Regions from separate parts of the Fictibacillus sp. Mic-4 genome, predicted to be linked through region 3. Evidence: riboswitches for the same ligand, from Rfam matches in the RefSeq annotation. Region 3 holds a riboswitch; each other region holds the start of a gene.
The links. Region 3 has a riboswitch for S-adenosylmethionine ahead of WD019_RS00145 (2,3-diketo-5-methylthiopentyl-1-phosphate enolase). Riboswitches for the same ligand answer to the same signal wherever they lie in the genome.
Positions count from the first base shown of each region.

Region 1: linked by a shared signal. The riboswitch ahead of metK (methionine adenosyltransferase) and the one ahead of WD019_RS00145 (2,3-diketo-5-methylthiopentyl-1-phosphate enolase) in region 3 are both predicted to bind S-adenosylmethionine.
Region 2: linked by a shared signal. The riboswitch ahead of WD019_RS11230 (methionine ABC transporter ATP-binding protein) and the one ahead of WD019_RS00145 (2,3-diketo-5-methylthiopentyl-1-phosphate enolase) in region 3 are both predicted to bind S-adenosylmethionine.

Region 1 covers NZ_JBBHZM010000018.1:16,355-21,627, reverse strand. Annotated here, with positions in the region: gene pckA (phosphoenolpyruvate carboxykinase (ATP)) at 1-1,406, opposite strand, end outside; SAM riboswitch class I at 1,681-1,808, shown strand; gene metK (methionine adenosyltransferase) at 1,958-3,163, shown strand; gene WD019_RS12575 (manganese catalase family protein) at 3,231-3,800, opposite strand; gene WD019_RS12570 (spore coat protein CotJB) at 3,836-4,096, opposite strand; gene WD019_RS12565 (spore coat associated protein CotJA) at 4,111-4,329, opposite strand; gene WD019_RS12560 (VOC family protein) at 4,503-4,874, shown strand; gene WD019_RS12555 (gamma carbonic anhydrase family protein) at 4,864-5,273, opposite strand, start outside.
Region 2 covers NZ_JBBHZM010000014.1:83,291-88,563, forward strand. Annotated here, with positions in the region: gene WD019_RS11215 (thioredoxin family protein) at 1-146, shown strand, start outside; gene sigI (RNA polymerase sigma-I factor) at 627-1,379, shown strand; gene WD019_RS11225 (anti-sigma-I factor RsgI family protein) at 1,455-2,669, shown strand; SAM riboswitch class I at 2,731-2,847, shown strand; gene WD019_RS11230 (methionine ABC transporter ATP-binding protein) at 2,943-3,968, shown strand; gene WD019_RS11235 (methionine ABC transporter permease) at 3,961-4,629, shown strand; gene WD019_RS11240 (MetQ/NlpA family ABC transporter substrate-binding protein) at 4,656-5,273, shown strand, end outside.
Region 3 covers NZ_JBBHZM010000001.1:32,155-37,427, forward strand. Annotated here, with positions in the region: gene WD019_RS00135 (EAL domain-containing protein) at 1-1,050, shown strand, start outside; gene WD019_RS00140 (pyridoxal phosphate-dependent aminotransferase) at 1,166-2,338, shown strand; SAM riboswitch class I at 2,412-2,560, shown strand; gene WD019_RS00145 (2,3-diketo-5-methylthiopentyl-1-phosphate enolase) at 2,676-3,917, shown strand; gene WD019_RS00150 (2-hydroxy-3-keto-5-methylthiopentenyl-1-phosphate phosphatase) at 3,914-4,585, shown strand; gene WD019_RS00155 (methylthioribulose 1-phosphate dehydratase) at 4,572-5,228, shown strand; gene WD019_RS00160 (1,2-dihydroxy-3-keto-5-methylthiopentene dioxygenase) at 5,241-5,273, shown strand, end outside.

The sequences.
Region 1 (5,273 bases), on a different contig from region 3:
AGGCCGAATACAGGGTCAATCGCTGTTTCAACCGATTTTAATTCGCCTTCTAATGCTGCTTGAACCATCGCTCTCGTATAGTTTAAGTTCATGCGTTTTCCAACACCGTATTCTCCGCCGGACCAGCCAGTGTTCACTAAAAAGACTTCAACGTCATGCTGATCGATCTTTTCACCGAGCATTTCCGCATAAACAGTGGCTTCAAGCGGCAAGAATGGAGCTCCAAAGCAAGTTGAGAATGTTGCCTGCGGGGAAGTGATTCCGCGTTCTGTTCCTGCAAGCTTGCTTGTGTATCCGGATAGGAAATGGTACATCGCCTGTTCTTTCGTTAATCTGCTGATTGGCGGTAATACGCCAAAAGCATCAGCCGTTAAGAAAATAATCGCATTTGGATGGCCTGCTACACTCGGTTGAATAATATTATCAATCGCATCAATCGGATAAGCCGCACGCGTATTTTCTGTTAATGTTGAGTCGTTATAGTCAGCCACTCTCGTTTCAGGATCAAGAATGACATTTTCAAGAACCGTTCCAAAGCGAATCGCATTCCAAATTTGTGGTTCTTTCTCTTGAGACAAGTTGATGCACTTCGCATAGCAGCCGCCTTCAATGTTAAATACACCGGTATTGGCCCAGCCGTGTTCATCATCACCGATTAATCGGCGGTTCGGGTCAGCAGAAAGCGTTGTTTTTCCAGTGCCGGATAATCCGAAGAAAAGGGCAACGTCTCCTTCTTGACCAACGTTGGCAGAACAGTGCATTGAAAGGATTCCTTGTTCAGGAAGCAAATAATTCATCACGGAAAAGATGGATTTTTTCATTTCTCCTGCGTACTCGGTTCCGCCGATTAATACGACACGTTTTTCGAAAGAAACAATAATAAATGTTTCAGAATTTGTTCCATCAACTTCTGGATCTGCAAGAAACCCCGGAGCGGAAACGATTGTAAATTCCGGCTCTAATTCATTTACTTCTTTTTCGTTTGGACGGACGAACAATTGATGGGCAAATAAATTATGCCATGCATATTCGTTGATGACTTGAATCGGTAAACGGTATGCATGATCCGCACCGGCAAAACCTTTAAAGTGAAACAGTTCTTCTTTTTCACTTAAGTACTGAAGGACTTTCTTATATAATAGATCAAATTTTTCCGGGGCAATCGGCTGGTTGACATCTCCCCAGTCAATCTTGTCTTTGACGCTTTCATCCTCTACAATAAATTTATCTTTCGGTGAGCGGCCAGTGTATTTCCCGGTAACAGCCTGAAATGCACCAGTGGAAGAAAGCTTTCCTTCATTGCGCAGCAACGCCTTTTCAACTAAGATAGGAACAGGCAGATTATGATATGTTTTTGAACTATTTAAGATATCATTTAATGTAGTTGTGAATTCAACGGTATTCATGAACGCAAAACCATCCTTTTAAGAGAGTTTTTTAATGACTTGTTTAAGTTGGAATTAGTATAACACATTAAAACAAATGATGTATACTATTTTATTGTGATTTTTAAAAAAAGGTTCATGATTTATGGCGAAATGGTGAATGAGTAGAGACATATATAATAAGTAAAAATTAAATACAAGCATATAAAAATAATTTTCGCTTGTGATGCAAATGCTATTCATGTTTAGGTTGACATCACTATATAACTACGCTATTATAATTCGGGAACGGCTACTCTTATTCCGAGTAGGTGGAGGGACAGGCCCTATGAAACCCAGCAACCGACACTAAAAACGAAGGAGATTACTTCGAAGGTGAAAAGGTGCTAACCTGCAAGGTAACTTTACCTTGGAAAATAAGAGGTTGAAGGCTTTAAAGAATGGACCTTTTCCTCAAGTGGTTTTGTAATGGAAAAGGCTTTTTTTATGTCCATTAGAACGTTTTAAACTGTTGATATATAGGAATGAGTACCGTATCTTATATTCCCTTTTCGGAGAAGGAGGATCCTCAATTGTCAAAAAAGGTAAGTCGTCGTCTTTTTACTTCAGAATCTGTAACAGAAGGACATCCGGATAAAATTTGCGATCAAATTTCCGATGCGATCTTAGATGAAATTTTAGCAAATGATCCGAATGCCCGCGTAGCTTGCGAAACGTCTGTAACAACCGGGTTGGTATTAGTTGCCGGGGAAATTACGACATCTACGTATGTCGATATTCCAAAGGTTGTCCGTGAGACAATTAAGGCAATCGGATATGATCGTGCAAAGTATGGTTTTGACTCTGAAACGTGCGCGGTTCTTACATCCATTGATGAACAATCAGCGGATATAGCAATGGGTGTTGACAAGGCCCTTGAAGCACGTGAAGGTTCAATGACGGATGCAGAGATTGAAGCCATCGGAGCAGGTGACCAGGGGTTAATGTTCGGATTCGCGTGCAACGAAACAGCTGAATTAATGCCGCTTCCAATTTCTTTATCTCACCGTTTATCCCGCCGATTAGCTGAAGTGCGTAAATCGGAAGAAGTGCCTTATTTGCGTCCGGATGGAAAAACACAAGTAACAGTTGAGTATGATGAAAATGGAAAGCCGGTTCGTATTGATACGATTGTCATTTCAACCCAGCATCATCCAGAGATTAGCTTAGAGCAAATTCAAGCGGATATGAAAGAGAAGGTTATTAAACCTGTCGTTCCAGAGGAGTTAATTGATGAGAAAACAAAATATTTCATCAATCCGACTGGCCGCTTTGTAATCGGCGGACCTCAAGGGGATGCAGGGCTTACTGGGCGTAAAATTATTGTTGATACGTATGGCGGTTATGCTCGCCATGGCGGCGGTGCATTCTCCGGTAAGGATCCTACAAAAGTGGACCGTTCTGCTGCTTATGCGGCCCGCTATGTAGCAAAAAATATTGTTGCAGCTGGCCTTGCTGAAAAAGTTGAAGTTCAGCTTGCTTATGCGATCGGTGTTGCGCAACCGGTATCCATTTCTGTCGATACATTTGGCACTGGCAAAGTGTCCGAAGAAGTTCTCGTGGAACTCGTGCGCAACAATTTTGACCTTCGTCCGGCAGGTATTATAAGAATGCTCGACCTTCGCCGTCCGATTTATAAGCAAACGGCTGCTTACGGTCACTTTGGCCGCACGGATGTTGAACTTCCGTGGGAAAAAACAGATAAAGCGGAAGAACTAAAGAAACAGGCAAATATTTAATGTTTAAAACCATGGCTTTTATAAAAAGCCATGGTTTTTATTTTAAAAAAACCGCCTAATTGGCGGTTTAGAAAAAGACCTTCCGATCGCGCTCTTCTTTTAAAATTTCCACGGCTTCCCGGAAACGCTGGGAATGAACGATTTCTCTTTCCCTTAAAAAGCGAAGCCCGTCATTTAAATCCGGATCATCTGACATGTTGATCAACCATTGATACGTTGCCCGAGCTTTTTCCTCTGCCGCGATATCTTCGTAAAGATCGGCTATCGGGTCGCCTTTTGCCTGAATGTAAGTGGCTGTCCACGGTATTCCGGCTGCATTATGATAATGAAGCGCACTGTCATGATCTGCATAATGGCCTTCAAGGCCGGCGTCGCGAAGTTGCTGTGGCGTTGCATCTTTCGTTAATTTATAAACCATTGTCGCGATCATTTCGAGATGGGCGAACTCCTCTGTACCGATATCCGTTAATAATCCAATAACTTTATCCGGAATGCTGTAACGCTGGTTTAAATACCGCAATGCAGCGGCCAGTTCTCCATCAGCCCCTCCATATTGCTCAATTAAAAATTTTGCCAGCTTCGGGTTGCACGTACTTACTCTAACGGGATATTGAAGTTTTTTTTCATAAATCCACATTGAAAACTAGTCCCCCCTTGTTGTTGAATCAGAAGTTAAAGTTGCCACGGCCATGGTGGGCTGTCCCAGTTCCACGGGGCACCGGCATAGCTGTTGCCAAACTGTTGAAGCGGGCCGTATTTCGATTCAATTGCGCGTTTCAGCTTTTTTCTCGTTTGTGCAAATTGATTAAATTGATGAATGGAGTTTGTATCTTCAGGGTGTGTATCAAGATAAAGAGTTAATTCCACTAATACAAAATCAACGGCTTGCAGTTCTTCCATCAATTGATAAAATTCTGCAGGTAATTGGGCCATGTCATCTCACCCCTTTACGATTTTCTTTCATAAGGATTTTCATAATAATCATAAAAGGCGGGCCATAACGTTCCTTTTTTTAATGCTTCTTTCGGGGAGAATTGTTCAAGATTATAAGGCTGAAACCCCATATAAAGGTTTGGCGGGGTAGAATAATACTTTTTTCCGATCGGATCACACGGATCATACGGACTATGATAGGGAATGTACGTTTTTGTTCCTTTAGTGTTCATGCCTGGCTTGCACCTCCTGTTTTTCATTCTCTATTATTTCTATTAGGAGGACTTTTCCAACATGACAAAAAATCGCTAACAAAAGATTGTTGAGAAGGTAAAAATTCAATCATTTATATGGAAGTATGGTAAAATAAGTGATTACCAGGGTTGGAAAATAAGGAGTGGATGGAATGTACGAAGGAATTCATCATGTGTCATTGCTTGTTACCGACTTGAAAAAGGCATTGTATTTTTATGAAGGTATACTTGGATTCAAGCAAAGCAAGGAACGTCCCCAATTCGACTTTCCGGGTGTTTGGTATGATTTTGGCAACACACAATTGCATTTAATTGTTCATCCAAACGGAAAAGCGCGAAGGGGGACGACGGACCTGGACAGCCGGGATGGCCATTTTGCCATACGGGTGAAGGATATGGATAAGTTATTGAAAATTCTTGATCATCATCAAATTCCTTATTTAAATAAAACGAACAGCCAGACAGGATGGCATCAAGTGTTTGTTTGTGATCCTGACGGCAATCAAATTGAGTTTAACGCTTAGATTGCAATGATTTATAATATTGACCTTTTTCCTTGTATTCACGGCGAATTCGGTTCATATCCTGTATGTCTTCCGGGGTTAATTCACGAATAACTTTTGCCGGGCGTCCGAAGGCCAATGTATTGGGCGGGATTTTCTTTCCTTGAGAAACAAGGCTCCCCGCTCCAATAAAGGCACCTTCACCGATTTCAGCGCCATCCAAAATGAGTGAACCCATGCCAATTAAGGCGTTTTGTCTGATCATGCAGCTATGTAATATAACACTATGTCCAACCGTCACACCGTCCTCGAGAATAAGCGGCTTGTTCGGGCTCTGGTGAAGAACGGAATTGTCCTGGACGTTGACGCCATTTCCAATAATGGTCGGGGCCACATCCCCGCGAATGACAGTATTGAACC
Region 2 (5,273 bases), on a different contig from region 3:
TGAACCTTATGCCTGAATTATCGCAAACCTATAGCATAACGACGGTTCCTTCTCTTGTTATTTTAAATAGAGGGATCATTGTTCAAAAGATCGATGCGCTAAAATCTGTTGATTATTTGTATGAAACGTTAAAAAAATATGTTTGATTATTTTTTCGATTGTTTCACGAAAGTTACTTAAATCAGCCTGCACTCAAGTTGCAGGCTGATTTTTAATTTTTATTCAACTTTTGCGGGGGTAGAAATGCAAAAACGGCTTAAATATACACGGTAAATAGTGGAAGTGTTATCGCGACGTGTAACAAACGTCATAATTCAACTGTGCAACAACAATACGAAAAAAAGAGTGAAAACCCTTTAATTCAAGGGGATAACCTGGAATATGAAATCATCCCCATTTCAATTAGATAATTTTTTATTTTCAGTAATTTAACGAATATATTACAATTGTTATGATCATTGTCACATTGTTATACAACTGTAGCCTACAAATTCAAAAATCAATGGTATAAATGTAAGAGGGAGCTTGATTCAGGTTTGCTCCAATTCATTCAGTGGTAATTGAAATAAGACGAATACACGATTTTGTTTTTTAATAAACAGGTGTAGAGTAGAGGTGAATGAGCAATGTCAACAATGGAACTTAGAGCATTTGTACCATCGATTAATAAAACAATTATGACGATTGAAGATAAAGTATTGAAAATTCAGCGTGGTAATGATATTCTGCGTAATGAACTGATCGAAGCATATCAACCATTTATTAAAAAAGTAACGTCAAAAGTATGCAGTCAATATATAGATCGTACGATGGATGAATTTAGTGTAGGTCTCTTTGCATTTAATGAAGCAATTGATCAATATCAGGAAGGCCAGGGCAGCCGGTTTTTATCGTTTGCGGATATGGTAATAAGACGCCGGGTGATTGATTATATTCGAAAAGAAGTGCGTCAAAACCGATTAATTTACCTTCAGCCTGAAGAGGAAGATGAGGAAGGCCGTCTTGAAGAGAGCTATGCAGAACAAAAAGCGGCATTAGATTACTATGAAGAACAAGTTCAATCAGAAAACCGCGTGTATGAAATTGAGGAATATCAAAAACTTTTAAAAGAATTCGGGTTGAATTTTAAAGTTCTTTCCAAACATTGTCCAAAACATGTAGATGCCCGTGAAAACGCGAAAGAAATTTCCCGACTGATTGTTGAAAATAAAGAATTAGCTGATTTTCTTATGGAAAAAAAGCAACTGCCAATAAAAGATTTGTTAAGCATGGTTTCCTGCAGTCGTAAAACAATCGAAAGAAACCGAAAATATATAATAGCTGTATCATTAATTTATTTAGGCGACTTTAAAGCGTTAAAGTCATACATTCAGTCTTAAGGATGTTGTTTAAAAGTAGGACAAGCTAACGTTATACGAAGCAACTCCTTCTACATGCAGGAGGGGACACGTTACATGAAAAGCGGCATTGTAATGGAAGTAAAAAAAGGAAAGGTAATACTTCTTACGAAGGATGGATGTTTTGTTTCTGTTCGCATTCCGCCCGGCAGACAGCCGGTCGTTGGAAGCGAATATCATTCATCCTATTTTGCCGTTTCTAAAAAAAGGCCCTGTTCTTTATTGCCATCTTTTTCGCTTACACTTATTCTTTTCCTTGTCTTTTTTCTTATTTCAGGGATGATTCCTATCAAAAATGAAAATGAAGCAGCGGCCGCTTATGTAAGTTTTGATGTGAATCCAAGTCTTGAAGTGGGAGTAAATTCAAGGTTAGAGGTCATTGACGTGCAATCATGGAATCATGATGCGGCAGATTTATTAAAAAAGATCCGTTATAAAGAGAAGATGAGCCTGTCTTCTTTTTCCGGCCAGTTAATAGATGCTTTTAATGCGAGCGGGTACTTAAATGACAGGCAAGATGTAATGATTGTGACTACAGTAGTTGACCCATCAAATAAAAAGTTGTCATCTTCGCTAAAAAAAACAATTGCAACCATTAAACGAAATAAAATAGTCGCCAATCATCAAGTTACAGTAAATATAAAAGAAGCGGATTCTGAAAAACACCAGAAGGCAAGCGACAATAATATATCTACCGGGAAATATTTATTATATTTAGATGCAAAGAATAAAGGACAAAAGATTTCCCTTAAGGATGTTCAGAAGAAGACGTTTTCCGAGCTGAAAAGAAATATAGAGATAAGAAATAAGCCGAACAATAAGCGGAAAAATAAGACTATAAAAAATAAGGTCATTCATAAACATAATAAAGCCAAACGCCCCAAAAAAAGCGTTTTGCAAAAAGAAAATGAGGAAAAGAAAAAACGAGAGACCGTTTTTGTGCCAAAACAGTCGAAGGATAGGCAATCGCGTCAAATAATGAAACAGAAGCCGTTGGTTAACCATCACGACTATAAACGGCATCGCTTGAAAAATATACGCCATTCGAGCAACCAACATCCATTACATAAAAACAAGCACGATCTACATCAACGTCGAGTGAAAAAATATCGTCCGCCACACAATAAACGTAAAGCGCTGTATCACTCAGACAGGGGAAATTACATAAAAAAGCGTTACCCTCAACATCTTCAACACCATAAACCAAAACGTGTGAATAGAGGGAATGATTGGCGGAGGCATAATCATAAAAATAGACGAAAAAGTGTTTGACAGCATTCGACATGGGTGATAGAATTCAACTATAAAAATGAAAAAATAATAGAACGACTTGTTCTTATCACGAGAGGCGGAGGGACTGGCCCGATGAAACCCGGCAACCGTTAGGCGAATAACGCTTAAAATGGTGCCAATTCCTGCAAAGCGAATCAATTGCTTTGGGAGATGAGAAGAAGGCGCATAGATACATTTATGCCTTTCTGCTCATTTACGCAGAAAGGCATTTGTTTTTTCAACAAAGTAACAACAGAAAGTAGGGGAATGTAGTTGATTAAGCTCGAATCAGTGAAAAAGCTTTTTCAAACGAAGGACGGACCTGTCCATGCCGTGGATGACGTCAATATCGAAATTGAAAAAGGAGAAATATTTGGAATTATCGGCTATAGCGGGGCCGGCAAGAGTACGTTAATTCGTATGTTAAATATGTTGGAACGCCCAACGAGTGGGACGATTACAGTGGCGGGAAAAAACCTGTCGAATTTGAGTGAAAGAGAATTGCGGAAAGAGCGTCAACGAATCAGCATGATCTTTCAGCACTTTAATCTCCTCTGGTCTCGTACCGTTCGTGAAAATATTTCATTTCCTCTTGAAATTGCAGGAGTGCCGAAAGAAGAGAGGAAGAGGCGGGTTGATGAATTAATCCAGCTTGTAGGTTTAGAAGGACGCGGTGAATCTTATCCTGCTCAGTTGAGCGGCGGACAAAAACAACGTGTCGGAATCGCAAGAGCGCTCGCCAATAATCCGGAAGTATTGTTATGTGATGAAGCGACATCTGCGCTTGATCCGAAAACTACGGATAGCATCTTAAATTTGCTGGTTGAAATTAATAAAAAGTTAGGATTGACTATTGTTTTAATTACTCATGAAATGCACGTGATTCGAAAAATATGCCACCGTGTTGCCGTGATGGAGAGCGGTAAGGTTGCGGAGATCGGTCCTGTGCTTGAAGTATTTAAAACACCGAAAGCAGCAATTACTAAAGAATTTGTGAAGCAAGTGACTGAACCGGAGGAAACGATAGATACTCTTAACCATTTACTTGAACAAAACCCTAGTAGTCATATCGTTCAACTAACTTTTGTCGGAACGAAGGCGGAGCAGCCATTAATTACTGAAGTTATCAAGCAATTTGATGTAAGTGTAAATATTTTGCAAGGAAAAATGTCGCAAACACAAAATGGGCAATATGGAACGTTGTTTATTCAATTAGACGGCAGAGAGGAATCCGTGAAAGAAGCGATTCGTTTCTTAAATGAACAGCAAGTACAGGTGGAGGTGATCTCACATGCTTAATACCGTATTTCCGAATGTTGAGTGGGGCGTCTTTAAAGATGCGACAATTGAAACGCTTTATATGACGGGGGTTAGTGTACTTTTCACCTTTATACTAGGACTAATGTTAGGCCTTGCTTTATTTTTAACGAATAGAGGCAATCAATGGGAAAATAAGTTTTTTAATATGATAATTGCCGCAGTGGTGAACGTCTTTCGTTCTGTGCCATTTATTATCTTAATTATTTTATTAATTCCTTTTACAAGAATATTAGTAGGGTCTATGCTAGGTGCTAATGCTGCTCTGCCAGCTTTAATTATTGGAGCCGCTCCCTTTTACGCACGGATGGTTGAAATCGCCTTACGCGAAGTTGATAAAGGGGTTATTGAAGCAGCTAAATCGATGGGCGCTACTAATTTTCAAATCATCTTTAAAGTGCTAATCCCTGAAAGCTTGCCCGCATTAATTTCGGGTATTACGGTAACGGCGATCGCCCTTGTCGGCTATACGGCTATGGCGGGTGTAGTCGGTGCAGGCGGCCTTGGAAACCTTGCCTACATTTGGGGATATCAACGCGAACAAAATGACGTTACGTTTGTAGCGACGGTTGCGATTTTAATTATTGTGTTTATCATCCAATTTATTGGTGATCTTATAACAAAACGCATTGATAAGCGTTAAATTACAAACAAGGGGGACTATTTCTGATGAAAAAGATTTTAAGCATTATTCTCGTTGCAGCACTTTCACTGGCACTTGCTGCTTGTGGGAAAAAAGAAGAAGGAATGAGCAATGATAAAATTGTTGTTGGGGCTACTTCTGTACCACATGCAGAAATTTTGGAACAGGCTAAACCGCTTTTGAAGAAAAAAGGCATTGATCTTCAAATTAAAACATTCCAGGATTACGTATTGCCAAATAAAGCATTGGCTGATAAAGAAATCGATGCAAACTATTTCCAACACATTCCTTACCTTGTATCACAAATGAAAGATCATAAAAATTACAAGTTCGAAAACGCTGGCGGAATCCACATTGAACCGATTGGTGTGTATTCGAAAAAATATAAATCGTTAAAAGACCTTCCGAACGGGGCGACAATCATTATGAGCAATTCGGTTGCCGACCATGGACGTATGTTGCTATTGCTTGAAAAAGAAGGGTTAATTACGTTGAAAAAAGGCGTAAGCTACAATGCGCAGCTAAAAGATATCGTGAAAAACCCTAAACACCTTAAGTTTAAAGCTGACATTGATGCAGGCATGCTTCCTAAAGCGTATAAAAATGGTGAAGGCGATGCGATCTTAATCAATACAAACTATGCA
Region 3 (5,273 bases):
GACGAGTTCACTCTTATCGTTGAAAATGTTTCGGACATTCAAGAGATTAGCGAACTTGTCACAAATTTTACAAAGTCGTTGAAAACGCCTTATTTATTTAACGGGCAAGAGTTTTTAATGACAGCATCGATCGGAATCAGCATGTACCCTGAAGATGGGGCGGCGGTAGAAACGTTAATTAAAAATGCCGATATCGCCCTTCACCGGGCAAAACAACGTGGAAGAGACGGATTAGAATTTTATGAAGGTGAAATGAATGATTTCATCGTTAAACGAATTGAAATGGAGCGTGATTTGCGAAAAGCGATTCCAAAAAATGAATTGGAATTGTTCTACCAGCCGCAAGTGTTTCTTGATGACGGATCACTGATTGCGTTTGAAGCGCTCGTCCGCTGGAACCATCCGAAGCTCGGACTAGTATCTCCTGCACAATTTATCCCGCTTGCGGAAGAAACGGGTTTAATTGAACCGATCGGAAAATGGGTATTATATACAGCTTGTAACCAATTAAAAAAATGGAATAAATTAGGCGTGACAAACATTTCTATTTCAGTCAATGTATCAGGCCGGCAATTTCAAAACAGGGAATTCGTCTATCAAGTAAGGGACGCCATATTGCGAACAGGGATTGAACCGCAATACTTGCATCTTGAATTAACGGAAAGCATTATGATCGAAAACGTTCAATACAGCCTGGCGATTATGAAGGAATTAAAGCTGTTGGGAGTAAAGCTTTCTGTTGATGACTTTGGAACGGGATATAGTTCCCTTAGCTATTTGAAGGATTTCCCGATCGATATATTAAAAATTGATCGCTCGTTTATTCGGAATCTATCATCTGCAAGCTTCGATTCATCCGATGCATCAATCGTCCAGGCGATCATTACGATGTGCAAAGGCCTATCCGTCATTCCGCTTGCAGAAGGAATCGAAAAAGAAGATCAAATGAACCTTCTGCGGCAATACGGCTGTGAGCTTGCACAAGGGTACTTGATCAGCAAGCCTGTGCCAAGTCGGGAAGCGGAACTGTTATTTCCCATAGCGAAATAGGAAAACCGAAGTCGGATGAAATCCACTTCGGTTTTTCTTCTTTGACAATTTCGATTTTTAGATATACCATTATTCATTAGAATTTATGGACTTTTATTGATAGGATGTGGCATGGTTGAAACAGTTTGAACAAGCGGACGTATTAAATCAGCTTCCTGATCAATTTTTTGCAAAACTTGTTCAGAAAGTTGCGAGAATAATCGAACAAGGGCATGATGTCATTAATCTCGGGCAAGGAAATCCGGACCAGCCGACGCCGGCGCATATTGTTGCCGCATTGCAAGAAGCGGCGGTAAATCCGGCCTATCATAAATACCCCCCTTTTACCGGCTATGATTTTTTAAAGGAAGCAGTGGCATCCTTTTATAAACGCGAATATGGAGTGGAAATTGATCCGAAAAGAGAAGTCGCCATCCTGTTTGGCGGAAAAGTTGGACTCGTCGAAATTTCTCAATGTTTTTTAAATCCAGGGGACATCGCACTCGTTCCTGATCCGGGCTATCCGGATTATTGGTCAGGGATTGCGATGGCAAGAGCGGAAATGGCCATGATGCCTCTAAAAGAAGAAAATCAATTTTTGCCTGATTACAACGAAATCGAAAAAGACGTATTAGACAAAGCAAAATTAATGTTTTTAAACTATCCGAACAACCCGACGGCGGCGGTTGCGACGAAAGAATTTTTCGAGGAAACGATTCATCTCGCTAAAGAAAATGATATTCTTGTCGTTCACGATTTTGCCTATGGGGCAATTGGTTTTGACGGAAAAAAACCGGTCAGCTTCCTCGAAATTCAGGGGGCAAAAGAGGTTGGCATCGAAATTTACACATTGAGTAAAACGTATAACATGGCGGGCTGGCGTGTCGGTTTTGCGGTCGGAAACGAAAGCGTCATTAAGAGCATCAATCTCATTCAAGACCATTTTTATGTCAGCTTGTTTGGCGCCGTACAGGAAGCGGCGGCAACTGCGTTGTTAGGACCGCAGGATTGCGTCACGGAGCTCGTCGCAACATATGAAAGCCGCAGAAACGCTTTTATCCACCGCTTGAATGAAGTCGGTTGGAAGGTTGAAGCACCAAAAGGGTCCTTCTTTTGCTGGCTGCCTGTTCCGGATGGGTATACTTCGGAAAGCTTTGCCGACTTGCTATTGGAAAAAGCCCATGTCGTCGTCGCACCGGGAATTGGGTTTGGGAAAAGTGGAGAAGGATATGTCCGCGTCGGTCTTTTATGCGGCGAAGATCGTTTAGTTGAAGCGGCCAATCGGATGGCAAAGCTTAACCTTTTTTAAAAAAATAATTGACAGATCATGATTTGCCTGTCATAATCACTAGTAAAATTAATATTCAAACAATTTGTAATTTCTCTTATCAAGAGCAGGTGGAGGGACTGGCCCGATGAAACCCGGCAACCGACTCACTTTCGTTGGTGTTCAAACGTCGATAATGGCTTTTTGAACGCCACCAGGTGAAAACGGTGCTAATTCTTGCAGCGTTAAGCTGAGAGATGAGAGGAAGCGGTGAGATTGTCTATTGAATGCCTCTTCCTTATGGGAAGAGGCATTTTTAATTTAGCCAGCCAAAGGATCACGAGCCTTTGAAGACTGATTGATACAGGGAGTGGAGTACATGAGTGTTGTAACAGCAACGTATCTTGTTCACGATAAAGGAACCCATTTAGAAAAAAAAGCAGAAAGCATCGCGCTTGGTTTAACGGTTGGGACGTGGACGGATTTGCCGGAATTGGAAAAGGAGCAGCTAAAGAACCATAAAGGCCGGGTTGTAGAGGTAACAGAACTTTCCGAAGATGAGAAAGTAAACGCCTATTTTGGAGAGAAGCGATCGAGAGGGCTCCTCAAAATTGCTTATCCGGCCGCAAATTTTTCTTCCGACTTGCCGGCCATTTTGACGACTGTCTTTGGCAAGTTATCGTTAGACGGAGAAGTAAAATTGGTTGACCTTGATTTTTCTGAAGAGCTTTTAAGCGCATTTCCAGGCCCATCTTATGGAATTGACGGGATACGAAAGGTGCTAGGGGTTCATGGCCGCCCGCTTTTAATGAGTATTTTTAAAGGAATGATCGGCCGTGACCTCACGTTTTTCAAAAAGCAACTAAAAGAGCAGGCGCTGGGCGGCGTCGACCTTGTGAAAGATGATGAAATTTTATTTGACAATCCGCTCACTTCCTTTGACGAACGAATTAAAGCGGCAGTTGAAGTCTTAAAAGAGACGGAAGAAATAACGGGGGAGAAGACATTGTATGCCGTGAACTTGACAGGCCGTACATATGAATTGAAAGATAAAGCAAAACGGGCCGTAGAGCTCGGGGCAAGCGCGCTTTTGTTTAACGTGTTTACATATGGCCTTGACGTATTGCAATCGCTCGCCGAAGATCCGGATATCACCATCCCAATTATGGCCCATCCCTCATTTTCCGGAGCGATGACCCCTTCAAAGGTGTATGGCATCGCAAACCCGCTCCTTCTTGGGAAAGCCCTGAGGGTGGTCGGTGCTGATTTTTCCCTTTTCCCTTCGCCATATGGCAGTGTGGCGCTGAAGAAAGAAGAGGCCCTTGGCATTGCGGAGGAATTAACAACGGACGAGATAAAGGTGAAGCGTTCGTTCCCGGTTCCATCAGCAGGCATTCACCCGGGCCTTACGCCGCAGCTCATTCAAGACTTTGGAATCGACAGTGTGATCAATGCAGGCGGTGGGATTCACGGACATCCCGGCGGCGCATCAGAAGGAGGAAAAGCCTTCAGGGATGCGATTGACGGAATCTTAAGGGATGAGAGCTTAGAAGAAACGGCCGCGAACAGCGAGTCCTTACGAGCCGCACTTAACCTGTGGGGAGGGGCAGTGAAGGCATGAAGAAGACCGGAGTCATTTTTTGCGATTTTGACGGCACAGTGACTGAAAATGATAACATCATTGCGATTATGAAACAATTTGCCCCGTTAGGATGGGAGAACATTAAAGAGCAAATTCTCGGGCAACAAATATCCATTCGTGAAGGTGTCGGAAAGCTTTTTTCCCTCCTGCCATCAAGCAAAAAAGATGAGATTACCGAATTTGTCCTTTCGCAGGCGAAAGTAAGAGACGGTTTTCATGCATTTGTAGACTATACAAAAGAACAGGGCATCCCGCTTTATATCGTCAGCGGAGGCATTGATTTTTTTGTTTATCCGCTGCTTCAAGGAGTTATACCTGAAGATCATATTTATTGTAATGGCAGCGATTTTACAGGAGAGTCAGTCCGGATCCTCTGGCCACACGCATGTGACGATGCATGCGGCAATGATTGCGGTTGCTGCAAACCGACAATTCTTCGAAGGTTTGATTCAAGCAAGTACCATAAAATCGTGATTGGCGACTCCATTACCGATTTACAGGCGGCGAAACAGGCAGATGAGGTGTTTGCCCGTGATTTCTTAATTGAAAAATGTGAGGAAAATAACATCTCCTATACGCCGTTTGAAACGTTCTATGAAATTATCGATCAATTAAGCAAAAGGAGGGTAACCTATGAGCATTTTTGAAGAACGCTGGCTGGAGCTGGCTGACATTAAAGACGAGCTGGCGGCCCGCGATTGGTTCCCGGGGACAAGCGGCAACTTATCGATAAAAGTCGGCGACCATCCATTGACGTTTCTAGTGACGGCAAGCGGGAAAGATAAGCGGAAACGGACGGATGATGACTTCTTGCTTGTAGACGGTGACGGAAAGCCAGTAGAAGCTACCGATTTAAAAGCTTCAGCTGAAACAGGTATTCATTGTGAAGTATACAAGTTAACCGATGCAGGATGCTGCCTTCATGTTCATACGATCGACAATAACGTCATTTCTGAACTTTACGCAAAAGTTGGAAAGATTACATTTAAAGGGCAAGAATTGATCAAAGCGTTTGGCATTTGGGAAGAAGATGGGGAAATTTCGATACCGATTGTTGAAAACTACGCCGATTTAAACGTGCTGGCCAAAGAAGTCGCAAACCGCATTACACCTGAAACAAAAGCGGTTCTTATTCGAAACCATGGGATAACGGTATGGGGGAAAAACGGCTTTGAAGCGAAAAAACATTTAGAAGCTTTCGAGTTTTTATTCTCGTATCATTTAAAAATAAAGCAATTGTTTCAAGCGGAAATTGCCCCATCTTATCAAAATAAATTGATTAACCTTTAGGAGGAATGAATAATGGCACAATTGCGGTTCCATGATAATAATGAA